Regions from separate parts of the Pseudoalteromonas sp. 120-MNA-CIBAN-0494 genome, predicted to be linked through region 1. Evidence: predicted binding sites of a transcription regulator. Region 1 holds the regulator's gene; each other region holds the start of a gene.
What was found. Region 1 encodes LexA, which represses DNA repair genes until DNA is damaged. Its sites were predicted from a motif close to TACTGTATNNNNATACAGTA; they were not measured.

Region 1 (4,784 bases):
CAGCAGACAATGTCGGAAATTCAATTTTTAAATGTAGACCTAGAGCTTGAGTCAAAGCAAGATATTAGCGTGCTTGTAGCTGACCTAAAAAAAATCGCCACTATTTTACATTATGATAAAGACGAATACCGTCAGTTAGCGCGTATAGAAGTAACAGGCGAAATATCTTCACCGGATAAAGCAATTAACCACTTATGTGAGTTAGTAGAGTCATGCTCGCGGGCTGCACTTAAGCAATGGTTGAGTTGTTCGCGCCGTACCTTTGATATTGGTTTTGAATCGGGCACTTCGCCAAAGTGTTTTAACCAAGCGCTGCACGCCGATACATTATTACGTATATCGGCAATTGGTGCAGGCATGGAAATTACTATTTACCCGCTAGAAAAATAGCGTTAGCCTTTGCGCTCTACAACAGCTGCGGTCATTTTTGATACGCAGCAAAGCTCGCCGCGACTATTCGTTATTTTTATTTCCCATACTGAGCTACGTTTGCCAATATGAAACGCTTTTGCGGTGGCGGTTAAGGTGCCATTACGCGAGGCTTTTAAATGGCTGGCACTGATCTCTTGCCCTACACAATAAAATTTAGTGAAGTCGACCACAAAATTAGCCGCGTAGCTGGCAACACTTTCGGCTAAAACCACGTTTGCTCCGCCATGCACCATGCCTATAGGGTTATGGTGCGCAGGAATTGCTGGCATAGTGGCAACTAAGTAATCATCACCAATTTCAGTTATTTCAATCCCCATGGTTTTCATCAGTGTACCTTGGCCATTTATGCCTTGGTCTAACTGCTTACAAAACGCTAAAGTAATAGGTTGATGCCAAATACTCATTGTTACTCCTTTAAAGGTTGAAAACGATAACCGATAATACGATTTTTCATGGCGATATGATAGCCAAATTAGTGCAGCTACTGCATGGTAATACAGTGCTACTTTTTGCTTTCTACATAGTGCTTAATTTCATCGAGATCTTTTTTTAGCATTTTACGCATCGAACTTTTAAGAAAAAACCCTATCACTGCAGAGATCATTTTTACCCAAATAGACTCAGAGCTATCAGAAAAAGTCATGGTTAAACAGGTGCTAGGTTCGGCGGCGGTAAGTGACAGCTTAGTGGTATAAACTGCCCCGCCATTTTCTGCGCGAGTGCAATAGTATTCATTAGTAACAGCTTCGGTGATCCACATGGTTTCTGAGGCTGCTTTGCCAAAAATTTTTCGTGTTTCTAACCATTTTAGGCCCACTAGCCCTTGTGGTGGCTTCTCGATTATTTTTACATCAATAATGCCAGACAGCATATTGGCACTGTTTTCGATGTCAGTTATTGCCGCCCATACTTTACGTTTAGGACCGTTAATTATTACCGCTACAGTGATATTCATAACACTCTCCGTTAATTCACATTGATGAAGTTAAGGCCCATTACAAAAACGATAGTTAACTAATTTTTAATAACAGCAACAACTTAGTAGTTATGTAATTAATGTAACGTAAAACTAACACTATCGTGATCTGCGTAATTTTATCTGTAATTTACTTGGTAATTTTAAGCTTAGACCAATGCCACCTTTGGCAGCAAAGGCGAGGAGTAATTTAAATTTGCGATTTTCAGATAACTGTATATACTCACAGTTAAATGTACTGTATGGAAAACCAGTTGTATGCGACCATTAACTAACCGCCAAGCGCAAATACTCGAACTTATTAAAGTGTTTATTAAAGACACTGGTATGCCTCCTACACGCGCAGAAATTGCACAAACATTAGGCTTTAAAAGTGCTAATGCAGCAGAAGAGCATTTAAAAGCGCTGGCTAAAAAAGGCGCTATTAAAATGAAACCAGGCGCTAGCCGTGGTATTCAACTTATTGAAGAAGATGAACCAGAACAACTTGGTTTACCGTTAATAGGCCGTGTAGCTGCCGGCGAACCTATTTTGGCGCAACAACATGTTGAGAGCCATTGTAAAATTGACCCGTTAATGTTTAAACCCGCTGCCGATTTTTTATTGCGTGTAAATGGTATGAGCATGCGAGATATTGGTATTATGGATGGTGATTTACTGGCTGTTCATCGCACTCAAGTTGCCGAAAATGGCCAAGTTATTGTTGCCCGCGTTGATGACGATGTAACGGTAAAACGCTTAGAAAAAGCAGGCAAAAAAGTATTATTGCATGCTGAAAATAAAGAATTTTCGTCGATAGAAGTGGATCTTGAAAACGAATCTTTTAATATTGAAGGCTTAGCTGTTGGGGTTATTCGTAATGCTGACTGGATGTGACAATTAAGCTGTTATAGCTATGTAAAATATCGGCATAATTTAATAGCTCAGATAATTAATGCGCACTTTTTAGTGCGCTTTTTTTTGCCTTTTTTTTGTGAAAATTCCGCTGCAATGAAAAAATTATATTAAGTTTATGTTTTTTATCATTTAAGTATTTAATACTCGTTATCGCTGTCTTTTTATTTGTAACCCTTGCTGTTGCTCACTTCCTGCTTAGAACAAAATTAAATAAATCCCATATTTACGCTAATCCCCTAATATTATTTGATTATTTTTCAAACTAAAACTTGCTAGTTGTTCAATTATTAACTAATTGTTAATGGGCTGGACTAACAATAACTCACAGCTTTAGTTTTGAGAAAATATATTTATATATCCGGCAGCAATACAAAAATAAAAAATAACAAATTGGCATTTAAAGCTTATGTCTTTTTGTTTTGCACTCGCAACAGTATTAAAGGAGCTGTCACATGGGTAAATTGAGCTCTACCTTGTGGCTTATATTGTTTGTTTTTCCGCAGTTAGCATTGGCAAATAGCCAATATAATATGCGCAAAGGCGTAACCGATATAAGTAATAATGTTTATCAACTACACATGACCATATTTTTAATATGCTGTGTAATAGGCGTGATTGTATTTGCCGTTATGTTTTGGGCACTTATTCATCATCGTAAATCTAAAGGAGCAGTTGCTGCTCAATTTCACGAAAGTACCAAAGTAGAAATACTCTGGACAGCAATTCCATTTGTTATTTTAATAGCAATGGCAGTCCCCGCAACTAAAACATTAATAGCGATGGAAGATGCCAGTAAAGCGGATATCACTATTAAAGTAACTGGTTCACAATGGAAATGGCATTACGAATATATGGGGGAAGATGTTGAGTTTTACTCAATACTTGCCACACCGCAAAATGAAATTGCTAACCTAGCCGATAAAAACCCCAACTATTTACTTGAGGTAGATAAGCCTCTGGTATTACCGATCAATAAAAAAGTACGCTTTTTAATGACCTCCGACGATGTTATTCATTCTTGGTGGGTGCCCGATTTTGCTATTAAAAAAGATGCAAACCCGGGGTTTATTAACGAAACGTGGACCAACATAAACGAAGTCGGTATTTATCGCGGTCAGTGTGCTGAGCTATGCGGTAAAGATCATGGCTTTATGCCAGTGGTAGTAGAGGCTAAGTCAGAGGCCGATTTTAAAGTTTGGCTAGCAGATGCTAAACAAGCAAAGCAAAAAGCAGCAGCAGCAGATGCTGCATTACTTGACCAAACACTCCCTAAAGAAGAATTAATGACTTTGGGTGAGCAAGTGTATATGGCCAATTGTGCTGCATGTCATCAGCCCACAGGGTTAGGTTTGCCAGGCGTTTTTCCTGCACTTAAAGGCAGCCCGATAGTGCTTGGCGATATAAAAGACCACATTGATATTGTTATTCACGGAAGCCCCGGCACAGCCATGCAAGCCTTTGCTAAACAGCTCTCTATAAAGCAATTAGCAGCGGTAATTACTTATAAGCGTAATGCATGGGGTAATGATACCGGTGATGTAATTCAACCAAGTGAAATACAGGCAGCACTTGATGCCGATGGGGAGGCGAACTAATGAGTAGCATAGTAGAACAACCTGACATTAATGAAGCTCACCACGCTCATCATCCTGCTAAAGGCTTTAAGCGCTGGTTATATACCACAAATCATAAAGATATAGGTAGCTTGTACTTAATTTTTTCGCTAACTATGTTTTTTATTGGTGGTGCTATGGCTATGGTGATCCGCGCTGAGTTATTTCAGCCAGGATTGCAATTAGTCGATCCTCACTTTTTTAATCAAATGACCACGGTTCATGGGTTGATTATGGTATTTGGTGCCGTTATGCCGGCCTTTACTGGCTTAGCTAACTGGATGGTGCCATTAATGATTGGCGCGCCTGATATGGCCTTACCCCGAATGAATAACTGGAGTTTTTGGATTTTACCATTCGCGTTTTTAATTTTATTATCATCGCTATTAATGCCCGGTGGCGGTCCTGCGTTTGGTTGGACTTTTTATGCGCCGCTGTCCACAACCTACAGTAATGACAATACCGCCATGTTTGTATTTGCTGTGCATATTATGGGTATTAGCTCCATTATGGGGGCAATTAATGTAATTGTAACCATAGTTAACTTGCGTGCCCCAGGCATGACTTGGATGAAGGTCCCTATGTTTGTATGGACTTGGCTGATAACGGCATTTTTATTAATTGCGGTTATGCCGGTACTCGCAGGTGCAGTGACCATGGTGCTCACCGATAAATACTTTGCAACCAGCTTTTTTGATGCAGCTGGTGGCGGTGATCCGGTGATGTTTCAGCACATATTTTGGTTTTTTGGCCACCCCGAAGTATACATAATGATTTTGCCGGCTTTTGGCATTATTTCTACTATAGTTCCTACCTTTTCGCGTAAAAAACTTTTTGGTTATTCCTCCATGGTATATGCCACGGCG
Region 2 (4,784 bases), on a different contig from region 1:
GAACTAACGCATTAAATGAAAGTTTTCATTGTACCCAGTTCTTCGTAATATGACATTTCATCGTATTACATTGTTTTACTTTTTTAGGATAAAACCTAGGTAAGTAAAATAGAGTTCCCAAGATTACTTCCTTCAACTTGTTGTTTGCCCGCATTATTTGCGGGCTTTTTTTTGCCCATAAATAATCTTCATAACATGAATACCTAGGTATTAAGTTAGCATCACAACTTTAGCGTTTATAACAATTGCATAAAGCCTAAGCTAGTGCGCCACAGCAAGCCACCTATTAGTTAACACCAGCAATATAACGCAGGCACAATAACCTTGATTGACTTAACGCATCGTGAATTATTGCTAAATTTAAGTACGCATACCAACCACATTAAAACTCACCAAGTATAGCGCCAATAACATGCCTATAGAATGAATATAACGGCAGCGCAAAGCAACATAAAACACGGCTAAGCATAAACTAAAAAGCCATTGCAATTAATTAATCGCAATGGCTTTTTAAATTGGGTAAAGCTTTTTATTAGTCTTGCTTTGGTAGTAAACCAAAGTGATGATATGCGTTGTCTGACACTATTCGTCCACGGGGTGTACGCTGAATAAAGCCCTGTTGAATTAAAAAGGGTTCTATTACATCTTCAATAGTCTCTTTTTCCTCGCCAATAGCTGCAGCTATATTGTCGAGCCCAACTGGGCCGCCCATAAATTTTTCTATAATGGCGAGTAAGTACTTACGATCCATATAATCAAAACCGCTTTTATCTACATCTATCATATTAAGTGCCAGCTCTGCCACTTCGGCGTTTACCGTACCGTCTGACTTTACTTGGGTGTAGTCACGCACTCGGCGTAGTAATCTATTGGCAATACGGGGGGTACCGCGTGAGCGTTTAGCAATTTCAACTGCACCCTCGTCGCACATTTCTAAATCAAGAAAATGCGCCGATCGCCCTACTATGTACGATAAGTCTTCTACTGAATAAAACTCTAAGCGCTGCACAATACCAAAGCGGTCACGCAGTGGCGAGGTTAACGAACCCGCGCGAGTCGTTGCGCCAATAAGCGTAAACGAGGGTAAATCTAATTTTATCGAGCGTGCTGCTGGGCCTTCACCTATCATAATATCAAGTTGGTAGTCTTCCATTGCTGGGTAGAGTATTTCTTCAACTTGTGGGCTTAACCTGTGTATTTCATCAATAAATAATACATCACCTTCTTCAAGGTTGGTTAGCAATGCGGCTAAATCACCGGCTTTTTCGAGCACTGGCCCTGAGGTTGCCTTTATATTTACCTGCAGCTCGTTGGCAACAATATTAGCTAATGTAGTTTTACCCAAACCTGGTGGGCCAAAAATAAGCAGGTGATCGAGTGCTTCGCCTCGGCTACGGGCCGCTTCAATAAAAATTTCCATTTGCTGTTTAACATGCGGTTGACCACGGTAATCGGCGAGTAGTTTTGGCCTAATTGCACGGTCTATAGAGTCTTCGTTGGGTTTTTCAGTCGCGTCAATTAAGCGATCAGCTTCGATCATAGGTTACTCACAGCATTGATTTTAAAGATTCTTTAATAAGAACCTCAGTAGACATATCGGGTTTACTTACTGATTTTACTGCTTTTTGCGCTTGTGGCAATTTATAACCTAGCGACACCAAAGCCGACACAGCATCATCGGCGGCATTATTAGCAATTGTTGCGTCGCTAAACGGCTCAATAACCGCACTGTCGCTGAAAGGGGTGAATAAATCGTTGCCCCAATTTTTTAATCTGTCTTTCATTTCGAGTACTAGCCGCTCGGCGGTTTTTTTACCTACACCGGGTAATTTAACTAAGCTTGTGGAGTCTTCGTTATTTACACAGCTTACAAATTGCTGCGCCGACATACCCGACAAAATAGCTAAACCTAGCTTTGGCCCTACGCCATTGGCCTTTAATAACTCTCTAAATAAGGCACGCTCTACTTTGTTGTTAAAGCCAAACAATAGTTGTGCATCTTCGCGTACTACAAAATGAGTATAAACAATGGCATTTTCGCCAACTTTAGGTAAGTCATAAAAGCAGGTCATTGGCATTTGCACTTCGTAGCCAACACCACTTACCTCTAATAATATTTCGGGAGGTTGTTTTTCTACTAAAATACCATTTAAGCGACCAATCATAGTTATTTCCTTAAACGTCCTCTAACGGTTTTGCTTGCGCTACCCGCTAGTTTTATTAAATTTTGTTCTGAGTGCGCATGGCAAATAGCAATAGCCAGTGCATCGGCGGCATCAGCTTGTGGCGTACCAGGTAGTTTTAAAATGTTTTTAACCATATGCTGTACTTGAGTTTTATCGGCGCCACCATTGCCTACTACGGCTTGTTTTATTTGCCTTGCTGAGTATTCAAATACTGGTAAGTCGGCCATTGCAGCGCCTACAATAGCAGCACCACGTGCTTGGCCTAGCTTTAAGGCTGAGTCGGGATTGTGCGCCATAAACACTTTTTCTATCGCGAAGGTTTCTGGCGAAAACTGCTCTATAAGCTGGGTAATGCCTTGGTAAATCATTTTAAGTCTTATATGAAACTCATGATCCGCTAATTTAATGCAACCACTGCCTAAATAAGTGAATTTAGACCCCTGATGCGCTACAACACCGTAGCCAGTTAAGCGTGAGCCTGGATCAATCCCTAAAATTATGGCCAAAAAGCACTCTCATTATTGTTATTCGTTAATTAGGCTAATAATGCCAGAGCACTGTATAAATTACCAGTAACAATAAAACAAAAACGCCCACTTAAGTGGGCGTTTTCCTTTTGCTTAAATATTGGCAACTTAACCTAACGCACGCACCAGCCCTTGGGTGTTTTGCTTAAGTGTGCGAGCAATCATAAAATAGCCTAACCCCGCTACAAACACTCCACCTGCCACCGGTCCTATTATCCAAATATGTGGATGTAATTTACCCGCCAGATCAAATAACTGCTGCTGTACAACTAATAGTGCAATATCACTAAAAAAAGCGGCAACTAAGCCGGCCAAACCACCAAGCAATAAAAACTCATATAAAGTAGCGTTTTTAATAAGCCGGCTTTTTGCACCAAGTGTGCGCAGTATTACAATTTCTTGCATGCGCTCGCCTAAGCTTGCTTGCACTTGCGATATTAATACCAGTGCACCACACAACACCACAATAGTAAGTACAAAGCCAATTGCAAGTGACACTTGCTCTATGGTTGATTGTATTTGTTTAACAAAGTTACCTACATCTATGGCGGTAACCGTTGGGTAGCTGCGCAGCAATTGACTAAAGTCGCGTTTTTGATCAGGCTCAATACGTACCGACGAAATATACGTTGCCGGAAAGTCTTTGAGCACATCAGGGCTTAAAATAATAAAAAAGTTTGGCTTAAGGGTGGCCCAGTTTACTTTACGCACACTGGTAATTTTAGCGTCAAACGACTGCGCACCAATTAAAAACGTTAACGTGTCGCCAAGTTCAACATCTAAACGCTCAAGCATAGACTCCTCAATAGATGCCTCTGCTAATGTGTTTTCATTAAACCACTGCCCTTGCACTATTTCGTTTTGCGCTGGCGGCGTTTCAAGCCAGGTTAAATTTAGCTCGCGACCAATACCAGCGCGTGCCTCTTCATCTTTTTTCTCGTTGTCTTGCAATGATACTTCTCGCGCTACCAGCTCGCCATTTACCGCATTTACCCGGCCACGAATGGTGGGATAAAACTCCGATACCTGAATGTTTTTTTGTGCCAAATAAGTATTAATTGGCTCAAGTTCGTTTTGGGTAATATTGACTAAAAATGCATTGGGAGCATCGTCTGGTAACTGCGACTGCCAATCGGCTATCATGTCGTTTTTAAGTACCACTAAAAATAGTAATAGCTTAATAGCGAGGGAAAAGCTGATCAGCTGGACTGCATTCACATTTGCACGCTTTTGAATTGACGCAATTGCCAGCGACCAACTATTACCCGGCTTTAAGCCCAATTTACGGCCACCACCAAATATAACTTTAGACACCAAAAACAACACGCCAATTAAAGTAAGGGTTGAGGCAAACAAAATCAGAGTAATTTTTATATTATTGCTAAATAGCCACATGAGTAAAAACACGGTAAACGCACTCATAGCTAAGTGCACCCGGCTAACCGCTAGTTTATCGCCTAAGTTACGACGCAGCACTCGCAATGGCGGAATATCAAATAAATCAAATAAGGGCTTGATAGAAAACATCACAGCACAAATTACACCTGTACTAATTGCCACTAACCACGGCTTAAAACCCGCCATTGGCAAAGTTGTACCCATGCTTTTTGCTAAATAATGTGTCGCAATTTCTTGTAAACCATAGCCAATTAATAAACCCACAGTGACCGCCATTAAACACACCATTAATAAATGTGTAAGGTAAATTTTGCGGATCATTGCCCGGCTACCACCTAAGGTTTTCATCATAGCAACTGGGTCGTATTGGCGTTCACAATAACGCTTTGCAGACACCGCAATTGCCACTGCGGCTAAAATAATGCCCAGCAAACCTGCTAGCAACAAAAAACTTTCTGCACGGTTTAAACTATTAGATATTGGCGATTGGCGATCTTTTACGCCATACCATTGCTGGTTTTCTTTTAACTGCGGTTTTAGCCAATCGTAAAAACTATTTATATCGCTTTCATCGCCGGCATAAAGCTGACGATAAAACACTCGGCTACCCGGTTGTATTACTTCTGTTTTTTCCACGTCGTTAATGTTTATAAGCACCCTGCGGCTACTCGAA
Region 3 (4,784 bases), on a different contig from region 1:
CTATTATTAGCTAGCCCTCTATTGGCGGCTAAATCATTAGACTTAAATTTACATAGCAGCATGCCAGCCATTGAAAGCTTTTACCTCGATCTGCATCAATCACCCGAGCTTTCGTATCACGAGCAACAAACCGCAAAAAAAATAGCAGCGCAGTTAAACAAGCTTGGTTTTGAAGTTACAAGCAATGTAGGTGGTTTTGGCGTTGTAGGCATTTACAAAAATGGTGATGGCCCCACAGTAATGATACGTACCGATACCGACGCCTTACCTATTACAGAACAAACAGGTAAGGCGTATGCTTCTAAAGTAACAGTAATAGACGAGCACGGTGCAAAAGTAGGTGTTATGCACGGCTGCGGTCACGATATACATATGAGCTCATTCATTGGTACTGCTGAACAACTAATAGCTCAAAAAAATGCATGGCAAGGCACGCTAATGATGGTGGCACAACCCGCAGAAGAAGTAGGCGGTGGCGCTAAAGCCATGCTAAAAGAAGGCTTATTTAGTAAATATGCAAAACCTGATCACATAATTGCGCTACATGTAAGTGCAAGTGTGCCTGCCGGTAAAGTTGCGATGAAAAACGAATATACTATGGCCAGCGTCGATTCTGTTGATATAACTATAAAGGGTAAAGGCGGACATGGAGCTTATCCGCATACCACTATTGATCCGGTTATTATTGCTGCGCGCACTGTGCTTGCACTGCAAACTATTACGAGTCGTGAGCTTTCACCATTAGAGCCATCAGTTATTACTGTTGGATCTATTCATGGTGGCTCAAAACATAATGTAATTTCTGATGAAGTAAAGTTACAACTTACATTAGGCAGCTATAACCCTGATATTAGAAATGCACAAATTGCAGCAATTAAACGCATTACCGCCGGTATTGCACAAAGCGCAGGCCTTGAGGAAGCGCTCTACCCTAAGGTGCAAGTACATGAAGATGAGTCAATTCCATCTACATATAACAATCCGGCACAAACCAACCTTGTGCGTCAAAGTATTGCCAGCGCTATTGGTGATGAAAATGTGCTTGAAACCCTCCCTGTAATGGCAGGTGAAGACTTTGGCTTATATGGCCGCACTGACGAAAATATTCCTATCACACTATTTTGGCTCGGTGGCGTTAACCAAGCAAAATATGCAAGTGCAATAAAAGCGGGCAAAACATTACCTTCACTGCATTCAAGTAAGTTTGCCCCAGACTATAAAGTCGCACTACCAACTGGCATTAAAGCCATGAGTAATGCAGCGGTAACTTTGTTTAATCAATAGTTTTATTTAAATAATAGCTCTGTAGTTAACCTGTAACAGAGCTTTTTTTATAACTCGACTTTTTATAAGGCGTTTTTTGGCCACGTTTAACAAAACGCTTTTTAGCTGAAGTTTTAGGCAGCTTTGCAAATACATTGCTATCGCAATTTGCAGCTTGTTGTACAAAACTATTTAAGTCGGCAAGTAAAGGCTGTAAAAATTGCTGATAGCTCATTACTTGCTGTGCAATATCACCTAAGCTCGATTCCCATTTAGCGGTTAAATCGGGGCGAACTAAACCTTGCGGCAGCACGCTAATAAGTGCAATCCCGGTTTCGGTTGCTTTAATTAATTTGCCTTCACGTTTTAAAAAACGGCGTTTAAATAATAATTCAATGATCCCCGCTCGCGTTGCCTCTGTGCCTAAGCCATCGGTGTCTTTAAGTACTTTTTTTATCTGTGGATCTTGTACATAGCGGCTTATGCCTGTCATGGCTGCAAGTAAAGTCGCATCACTAAAGTGCGCTGGCGGAGAGGTATATTTTTCAACAACCTCCCCTTGCGAGCAAAAAAGTAACATGTCTTTTGTTAAAGGCGGTAGCGTGGCTTCATCTTTCAATTCAGACTTACCCATTAGCACCTTAAAACCCAAGCTTACATCTTGCTTTGCATTTGCTTTAAATAACCCGCCAGCAATAGTTATCTCTGCTTTAGTTTCGTTGTAAATATAGTCGGGATAAAACTGTATTAAATAATGACGACATATTAATTGATAAACCTTTGTCTCATCGCTACCTAAACTTGCCGACTTTAACTGTTTTGCCGTAGGGACAATGGCGTGATGCGCAGCCACTTTTGAATCGTTAAAACATTTACTACGTTTTTTACTATCAGCTGCTTTTACTAACTCAACACCTTGCCCGCCATTAGTGCTTATAGCTTTTAAAATAGCAGACGCATCTTGGTGATGATCATTAGGTAAGTAGCGGTTGTCTGAACGCGGGTAGGTAATTAACTTATGACGCTCATAAAGAGTTTGGCATATATCCAGCACCTTTTGCGCTGGCATAGCAAATGCTTTTGCCGCGTCTATCTGCAAAGCAGATAAGTTATAAGGCAGTGGCGCAGTTTGTTTTTTTTGCTTTTGTTCAAGCGCCGTTAGCTCAGCATTTTGCTGTGTGATACGCGAGGCTACGTTTTCAGCCAATGCTTTATTTAATACTCGCCCTTCTTCGTCTTGATAAGGCTCACATGCCTTACTGGGTATCCATTTTGCACTAAATGATTGTTTTTCGGGGGTGACTAAGTGGGCTAATACTTCATAAAATGGCTTCGATACGAAATTTGCTATGTCATTATCTCTATTAACCACCAAGCCAAGTATGGGTGTTTGTACTCGTCCCACAGAAAGTACGTTACCAAACCCAGCTTTTTGCCCTGCTAAAGTATAAGCGCGGGTTAAATTCATACCAAACAACCAATCAGCACGAGAGCGCGCTAAGGCTGAAACGCTCAACGGAATAAACTCACGGTTAGATCGCATAGTCGTTAATGCTTTTTTTACTGCAGCTAAGTTTAAATCACTAATTAATAAGCGTTGAATATGCTGCTTTTTAGTTTTACTTATTTTGGCTTCTTCAATAACTTGATCGACAAGTAATTGCCCTTCTCTATCGGGATCACCTGCATGCACTAGTGCTGTAGCCTGTTTGATTAGCTTTTTTAACACAGTAAGTTGCTTGCGAGTTTTAGTTTTTGCTTTTAATTGCCACTGCTCAGGAATGATAGGTAGGTGCTCAAACTGCCACTTTTTAAAGCGCTCATCATAGTCATCGGGCTCGGCTTGCTCGAGCAAATGACCAATACACCAAGATACGCAATCACCATTTGCAACTTCAATGTAGCCATCGTGCTTTTTGTGCGGTTTTGGTAACGCGTCGGCAATAGCACGCCCTAATGACGGCTTTTCGGCAATATAGAGTTTCATAAGCAAGCTCTTTTACTGTTTATATACACAGTAGTTTAGCATATCAATTCACAGCGTGGGATGTTTTTATTAAACCGTACTATTTAACAACTCTGAGGTATTTGGCTGAGGTGGTGACTTTTAGTCAATTTTGACTAAAAGTCACCTGAAATCAATTACACTTAGTTTGCTTAAACCAAGTGTGTTTTTAATAAAATGACTGCTACCTTACATCGATAGGATCAGACTCTTTGGCTTTTCCTTGTAAAATAGATATTTCAACGCGACGATTACGACGGCGATCTTCATTGCTGTCATTTGGCACTAACGGCCGGGTTTCAGCACGCCCTACTACCATCATTCTATTTTTATCAAATCCAACTACTTTTTGCAGCTCACTAGCTACTGCAACTGCACGCTTAGATGAAAGATCCCAGTTATTAATATATAACTCGTTTGAAACCTGAAAATCGTCGGTATGCCCCGACACAGTAATTTCTCCAGGCACATCTTTTAATAGCACGCCAATTTCTTGAATAATGGGTTTAAACTTAGGTTGTAAAAATGCACTACCCGAAGGGAAAGAGCCATTTTCGCGAATACGAATAATTATTTGCTGCCCTAATGATTCAAGCTCTATGGCACCATCAATTATTTGTTTTTCTAATTGCTGGGCAATTTTTTTAACTAAGTCGTTTGTTTGCTGTTGATCGGCCGCTGAAATTGCTTGCTCCGATGCTTGCTCTTTGGAAGTACTACGCGACTCGCCACCACGTTTATCGCCCCGCTGCTCTTGCCTTCCGCCTGCTGAACTTTCATCACCTGCCTGAAACTCTAACATTTGCTGGGTCATTTCTACCGTTTGCTGTTGAATTGTTTCAATTGGGGTAGGCTCTGGCTTGCCCGGAGTAAACTCCATAGCAATAACTGATGTGCCTTTGGGAATATCTTTAACTTCTATTTTATTTTGTACACCAAATGCAAATTTCATCGAACCGGCAATTTGTTTAAATTTAAGTACATCCATTTCAGAAAACGCAAGCAAGAGCACAAAAAAGCACATTAATAGCGACATTAAATCTGCGAATGTCCCCATCCACGCAGGTAAACCTGGGGGTGGGCACTTGCACTCTTGATCAGACATAGTTAATCCTCAGTGTTTACTTTACGTTTTGATTCAGCAAGATAGTTTTTCAAAATACCTTCTATTACTTTTGGATTTTGACCATCTTGAATACCTAAAACCGCATCTAAAATTAAACGTTGATTCATTGCCTCTTCGTCTTTACGCAGCTCCAATTTTGTTTGAATAGGAATAGCGACTACGTTAGCTAAAAATGCGCCGTATAATGTGGTTAACAATGCCACCGCCATAGCCGGACCAATTGCTTTAGGATCATCCATATTAGATAACATCGCAACTAAGCCTATTAAAGTGCCTATCATTCCCATTGCTGGGGCTATATCACCCAAAGATTTAAATAAAGTAGCACCCGACTCATGCCGTGCTGTAGTTAATGAAATATCTTTTTGCAGTGTGGCCCGCACTACGTCT

Region 2: ruvC (crossover junction endodeoxyribonuclease RuvC) is a predicted target of LexA. The motif match lies at 2,742-2,761, and genes of this name have one in related genera.
Region 3: AAEY55_RS12490 (DNA topoisomerase III) is a predicted target of LexA. The motif match lies at 3,264-3,283, and genes of this name have one in related genera.

Annotation. Positions count from the first base shown of each region.
Region 1 is NZ_JBEOOE010000005.1:19,226-24,009, reverse strand. It holds gene AAEY55_RS05455 (hypothetical protein) at 10-390, shown strand; gene AAEY55_RS05450 (PaaI family thioesterase) at 393-836, opposite strand; gene AAEY55_RS05445 (SRPBCC family protein) at 935-1,387, opposite strand; gene lexA (transcriptional repressor LexA) at 1,667-2,284, shown strand; gene coxB (cytochrome c oxidase subunit II) at 2,758-3,900, shown strand; gene ctaD (cytochrome c oxidase subunit I) at 3,900-4,784, shown strand, end outside.
Region 2 is NZ_JBEOOE010000029.1:5,824-10,607, forward strand. It holds gene ruvB (Holliday junction branch migration DNA helicase RuvB) at 533-1,540, opposite strand; gene ruvA (Holliday junction branch migration protein RuvA) at 1,548-2,165, opposite strand; gene ruvC (crossover junction endodeoxyribonuclease RuvC) at 2,168-2,692, opposite strand; gene AAEY55_RS14580 (FtsX-like permease family protein) at 2,822-4,784, opposite strand, start outside.
Region 3 is NZ_JBEOOE010000020.1:55,701-60,484, reverse strand. It holds gene AAEY55_RS12495 (amidohydrolase) at 1-1,284, shown strand, start outside; gene AAEY55_RS12490 (DNA topoisomerase III) at 1,310-3,250, opposite strand; gene AAEY55_RS12485 (flagellar motor protein MotB) at 3,453-4,373, opposite strand; gene pomA (flagellar motor protein PomA) at 4,376-4,784, opposite strand, start outside.